3 regions of the Lysinibacillus sp. K60 genome follow, and region 1 is predicted to be linked to each of the others. Evidence: riboswitches for the same ligand, from Rfam matches in the RefSeq annotation. Region 1 holds a riboswitch; each other region holds the start of a gene.
The links. Region 1 has a riboswitch for lysine ahead of HCH28_RS23540 (amino acid permease). Riboswitches for the same ligand answer to the same signal wherever they lie in the genome.
Positions count from the first base shown of each region.

Region 2: linked by a shared signal. The riboswitch ahead of HCH28_RS10800 (aspartate kinase) and the one ahead of HCH28_RS23540 (amino acid permease) in region 1 are both predicted to bind lysine.
Region 3: linked by a shared signal. The riboswitch ahead of HCH28_RS16135 (transporter substrate-binding domain-containing protein) and the one ahead of HCH28_RS23540 (amino acid permease) in region 1 are both predicted to bind lysine.

Region 1 covers NZ_JAASJR010000018.1:4,510-6,717, forward strand. The annotation lists gene HCH28_RS23535 (CynX/NimT family MFS transporter) at 1-525, opposite strand, end outside; lysine riboswitch at 703-879, shown strand; gene HCH28_RS23540 (amino acid permease) at 962-2,208, shown strand, end outside.
Region 2 covers NZ_JAASJR010000004.1:91,315-93,522, forward strand. The annotation lists gene HCH28_RS10800 (aspartate kinase) at 58-1,284, opposite strand; lysine riboswitch at 1,418-1,595, opposite strand; gene uvrC (excinuclease ABC subunit UvrC) at 1,703-2,208, opposite strand, start outside.
Region 3 covers NZ_JAASJR010000007.1:131,290-133,497, forward strand. The annotation lists gene HCH28_RS16130 (amino acid ABC transporter permease) at 1-287, opposite strand, end outside; gene HCH28_RS16135 (transporter substrate-binding domain-containing protein) at 458-1,315, opposite strand; lysine riboswitch at 1,435-1,621, opposite strand; gene odhB (2-oxoglutarate dehydrogenase complex dihydrolipoyllysine-residue succinyltransferase) at 1,961-2,208, opposite strand, start outside.

The sequences.
Region 1 (2,208 bases):
CCAGCCTAACGATGAATTAGCTATCGGATAGCTAATACCAGCTCCAAGGCCAGCAGTAAAATTCATGGACATGGTGAAAAAGGCCATTAATAAACCCACATGATATGGAAATTTCAATTTTAATAATCCTGGAATTAGTACATTTCCAAAAGAAATGGCTACGCCAATTAACACAGTACCCAATAGAAGTAATTCTGTCGTACCAAGTGAACGTAGGACAATTCCTAAGGCCAAGAGAAAAGTTGATAAAAATAATGTTAGCTCAAGCCCTAGTTTGCGTGCTACAACTGGTGCAAATGGAGATATAATAGCAAAAGCCAGCAATGGAATTGTTGTTAGAAAGCCAGCCACTACATTAGATATTCCAAGATCTTCACGGATAAAGGATATAATTGGACCAACAACAGTTAGTGGCATTCGTAATGTAGAGGCTATAAAGATAACGCCAAAGACTAAAAGTAAGGTTGTTCCTTTCCAGCTAATTTTTTTACTTGGATAACTAGTGGTATGATCATTTGTAGTCAAAATAAATCCCCCCTAATAATAACCATTCTAATTGAACTACTATAACACTTTATCACACTATTAAAAATAGTAGAAGATTCATAAAATACGGAACATTTCTTGCGGTATTGAAATGTCTATGGTCTTATGTTAGTATAATAAACATCATAAATTTAATAATTATATGCCTCATGTTTGTATTGAGGTAGAGGTCGCGATATTTATAAGTATGCTAATTGAAATGACAAGCATTGATGAGATTAGCTGAAAGGAAATATTGCCGAAGTGTGAGGGGACTTGAAAACCTCATGCTGGGGCTGTCTCCGAAAGGAACAGAACTGTCACGTTTGTACAACGTGTTGAGCTATCATGTAGGAAAAACTGAGGATTAACGTAGCCATCACAGTGTATATGTGATGGCATTTTTTTGCCTCATAAATAGGAAGGAAGCTATATCGTGAGTGAAATAAAAGTAAATCAGCTCGGACATAAAGCGCCGAAGCTGAAAAAAGAATTAAAAAGCCGTCATATTACAATGATTTCTTTAGGCGGTACAATTGGTACGGGGCTATTTTTAGCCAGTGGAGGTGCTATTGCTCAGGCAGGGCCTGGGGGAGCATTGCTTGCCTATGCTTTAATCGGTATTATGGTGTATTTTTTAATGACAAGCTTAGGGGAAATGGCTGCCTATATGCCATCATCAGGTTCATTTAGTACGTATGCAACCAAATTTGTAGATCCCGCTTTGGGCTTTGCATTAGGCTGGAACTACTGGTATAACTGGGCAATCACCATTGCTGCCGAAATTGCTGCTGTGTCATTAATTATGAAATATTGGTTCCCAGATAGCTCATCAGCACTTTGGACAGTATTATTTATTGCTGTTGTATTGACGTTTAATTTACTATCCGTAAAAAGTTATGGTGAAAGTGAATATTGGTTTGCCATGATTAAAGTAGCAACGGTTATTGTTTTTATTATCATTAGCTTACTAATGATTTTTGGTATTTTAGGTGGGCAGGCTCCTGTAGGTTTTACTAATTTCTTTGTTAGTGATGGGCCATTCCATGGTGGCTTCCTTGCTACATTTGGTATTTTCCTAGCTGCAGGATTTTCATTCCAAGGGACAGAATTACTAGGAATTACAGCTGGTGAAACAGATAATCCTGGTAAAAATATTCCGAAGGCTGTTAAATCTGTATTTTGGCGTATTCTTTTGTTTTATATTTTAGCGATTGGTGCAATCGGGATGTTGATTCCATTTACAGACGAACGTTTGTTATCAGAAGATATCGCAGTATCACCCTTTACACTAGTGTTTGACCGTCTAGGTATTGCCTTTGCTGCTTCTTTAATGAATGCCATTATTTTAACGGCTATGCTGTCAGCAGGAAATTCAGGACTATATGCATCTTCTCGTATGCTATGGCAATTAGCAGTGGATGGACATGCACCTAAATTTTTTGCAAAGCTAAGTCGTAGAGGTATTCCGATTTATGCACTTATGGCAACATTAGCTGTAGGCTGTTTAGCATTTTTGGCATCCTTCTTTGGCGATGGAGTGGTTTATATCTGGCTATTAAATGCTTCTGGAATGTCTGGCTTTATTGCATGGCTAGGTATTGCGTTTAGTCATTATCGTTTCCGCCGAGCGTTTGATGCACAGGGCTTAGATCCAAGATTATTACCTTATAAAGCCAAATT
Region 2 (2,208 bases), on a different contig from region 1:
CTTCTTTTTTCTTCCTTTTATTTCGGTCAATTACATAAAATGCTGTTTCTTCTATTATTATATGTAAAGTGCTTGCTCTAAATTAAACTCATCATGGAGAGCATTAGCTGCTTGGATCATATCATCCTGTGGTACAACAACGGACACTTTTATTTCAGAAGTACTAACCATTTTTACAGGGATATTTTCGCGACGTAACCGATCAAACATACGAGCGGCAACGCCTGGATTGGAAGCCATGCCTGAACCAATAATAGAAACTTTTGCTAGTCCAATTTCGAAGTCAGCAAAACTAAATCCGAGTGATAATTTACTATCCTCTAAAACACGTAATGCTTCCGCAAATTCCTCTTTTAAAATGGAAAACGATACAGTTGGCTTCAACCCATCAATAATGGCTTGGACAATAATATCAACATTAATACGGTTCTCTGCAAGCACCATAAATATATCTGCTAATGAAGCATTGGAAAAAGCATCATACCCTACTGTTAAACGAATAATATCTGATTCAAATGCAACACCACGAACGACTGAATTTTTTTCCATTTCCACTTCCTCCTTCAATAAAGTGCCTACTGATTCTATTAAACTGGAGCGTATAATAACAGGCATTTGAAATTTTTTCGCTAACTCCACCGCACGAGGATGTATGATATGAGACCCTAAATTAGATAACTCCAACATTTCATCATAGGAAATTTCCTGTAGCTTTTGGGCATTTGTAACATATCGTGGATCTGCTGTATAAACACCATCCACATTTGTATACATATCTACTCTCTCCGCTTCCAATGCTATGGCAAGTGCAACAGCAGCTGTTTCAGCTCCACCTTTCCCAAGCATGGTGATATTGTGCTCTTCGTCAATCCCTTGTTCTCCAGCAATAACCACAATTTGTCCCTGTGCAAAGTGTTCTTCCATTCGATTAATATCTATATAGTCGATACGAGCATGCCGATACATACCATCCGTATGTATACCAGCTTGCCATCCCGTTAGAGACACAGCCTCATAGCCTGCTTCCTGCAAAGCGATGGCAAATAAAGCACTAGATAATTGAGAGCCAGTTGACAACACTGCATCTAATTCTCTTCTCGACACATCGTCAGTTAGTTGGTGTACCATCATTTTCATCTCTTTCACAGTGTGTCCCATTGCTGCAACGACCACTACTACATCCAATCCTTTGTCCTTTTCAGCAATCGCTTTCCTAGCAGCCTCTTGGATTTGTTCAGTAGAAGCTAATGCAGCTCCTCCAAACTTCATCACGATTTTAGCCATTTCTTTCGTTCTCCCTTCCAGTTCATGTATTTCACCAAATTATGGGGGGTAAAACAGTTTCTAGAAAACTAAAAGGCAGCCTTCACATAACGTGAAAGCTGCCTATAACATGTACAATAATCGTAACTTGCGCATGTGTGATAGCTCTCCGAAACGTTTAGAATCGACAGTCTTACATTTCTTAAATGCAAAACCAGTACAGCAATGGAACAACAATACTGTACTTCGGCAAGCTCCCCTTTCACACAATATCTCTGGACTTGTCCATCCTCCATCGTGTTACTCTTGAATCTTGCACCTCTATCATCACTTTAAAGTGAATGTATTCAATTCATTAAGCCTTAGCGTAAACAAACTAGTTACACAGTTGGCTCTCCATAACATTGAAAACAATGTTATTTATAACCATAGCACATGCCTATTCCTTTGACAATGATTGGTGCTGAAAATAGCTAAAAATTTGGCTTGCTAAATTAGCAGGCATCCCAGCCTCCTGTAATGCTAGCTCGCTCGCCTCTCGAATTTTTTTGACTGAACCAAAATGTTTAAGCAGCTGTTGCTTTCGTTTTGGTCCTACCCCTTCAATATGATCTAATACAGATTGAATGGCATGCTTCTCATGCTGTTGACGCAAGAAGGTAATAGCAAAGCGATGGACTTCGTCTTGAATTCGTTGTAATAAATAAAAGCCATCACTTGTACGTTTTAAGCTAATCACTTCTGGTGGATCACCAAACAATAGCTGAGATGTATTATGCTTATCATCCTTGGCTAAACCAGCAATCGGTATAACAAGACCAAGCTCATCTTCTAGTACTTCACGGGCTACTTCCATTTGTCCCTTACCACCATCAATTAAGACTAGATCTGGTAATGGTAGTCCTTCCTTTAAAACACGTATATAACGACGACGTATAACCTCTT
Region 3 (2,208 bases), on a different contig from region 1:
ATACCGAATGCGATATCTAATCCGTAGTAGACAACCATAGCTTGTACAATCATTGGTGTACCACGGAAAAATTCAACATAGCATGTTAGTATAAAATTAATGAGCTTTAAGCTATAAAATTTCACACCTTTTTTACGAACTGGAATCGTATGCATAATTCCGATGAAAAATCCGATAAATGCACCAATAATTGTACTAATACTCGAAATCAGTAACGTATAATACGCACCTCGTAAAAACATTTGCCAGTTGTTTTCAATAATTGAAAGTATCCATTCAAGACTCATGATGTTCCTCCTAACAATGTCATCTTGCTCGTTTATTTCTTTTGTGTCCTAGCTCTTTCTACTATTCTATGATTTGTCACGCTAGGACATTATCATTATGTAGAGAGGTTCTCATTTTGATAATGATGAAATGATCATGCACGGACTAATTGCTAGTCCGTGCCCTATCATTATTGTGCTGCGGGCTGTTGAGAAATAGCTTCTTCCATAATGGCTTGACGATCATCTTCTGAAATGCCTTTTAGGATTTCATTGATTTTTTCACGATTTGCGTCATCTTTACGTAAGCCTACAGCAATTGAAGTATTTGATAGGTCTGTATCAAAGCCTTCTTCAAATGCTACATATGTGAATTTATCGTTGGCTGCAGAAGCGGAAATGCCCTCTGGACGTTCAGCTACATAGCCATCAATTTTACCTGCTTCTAGTGCCACACGCATTGCTGGGAAGCTCTCCATTGCCGTTTGCTTTTCTACGCCTTTAATTTGATCGATAACTGTGTAGTTTGATGTATTTAATTGTGATGTAATTTTAGCACCTGAGAAGTCTTGAATCGATTTTGCGCCTTCATATTTGCTACCTTTTTTAATAACCATAACAAAATCAGAAGTATAATAGTTTTCTGTAAAATCAATTGTTTTCTTACGTTCTTCTGTTGGTGACATACCTGCAATAATTGCATCAATTTTGTTCGATTGTAGCGCTGGAACTAATCCGTCCCACTCCATTTTAACAATGACTAACTCTTTGCCTAAACCTTCAGCGATTTTCTTTGCCATTTGTACATCATAGCCACCTGCATATTCTGCATTATCCGCAATTTTCACTGCGCCATTCGCATCGTCTTGCTGTGTCCAGTTGAACGGTGGGTAGCCAGCCTCCATGCCAATTCGGAATTCACCGCCGCCTTCTTCTTTGTCAGTTCCAGCATCACTTGAACCGCCCTCTTTTTTGTCGCTTGTGCCACATGCAGCTAGCACAATTGCCGTCATGATAGAGATCATTACTAACAACCATTTTCTTTTCATGAAAAACTCCCCTTTTCTGTAAAAAAATAAGACAACTGTACTAAAAAAGACCTAAGTTTATTGAACTTAGGTCTTACCTTTTATGACAGTTGCCCAAATCCTCACTATAATTTCCATGTTTCCGAGATAGCACAACCTAGTAAATCTGGAAATCCATTTACTAGGACAGTCCTGCACTTATTCACTGCAGACCCAGTATAAAAGTACGAGCTCCTTTTATACTTCGGCGATATTTCCTTCTTCATTGCGTCTTCGCTTGCTTTTACTCAACAATGAACTAATAAATACCGCGCCTCTACCTCACTGGTAACAATTCGTGAGGTTTGTTTATTTAATTGATATTTTGATACTACTATAAAACTAATATGTTCGTCAAGACGATTTTAACATTTTTCTGACTAATGACAATATTAGGATATTATGCGTTCTGCTTCCACTTTAAATCGTTGAACTTTTGTTGATATTTCTGAAAATTACAACAAATATTTATTATAGAGTATGTTCTCTATGTGAGAAAAGTCGCGTTTTTTCTTTCTTTGCTCCTCTAAACGATATAACATTCGTACTCATTCAAGCATAGAATCGGTCAATTCCTTTTATCATACAAAAAACCCTGCTGAACATTGTTCGCAGGGTTTAATGGCATTATGAATTTAATAATAAATCTTCAGGATTTTCGATTAATTCTTTAACTGTTTTTAAGAATCCTACAGAATCTTTACCATCGATGATACGGTGGTCGTATGAAAGTGCTACATACATCATTGGACGGATTTGAACTTCACCATTTACTGCAACTGGACGGTTTACAATTGAGTGCATACCTAAAATACCAGCTTGCGTACCGTTCATAATTGGTGTTGACATTAATGAACCGAATACACCACCATTTG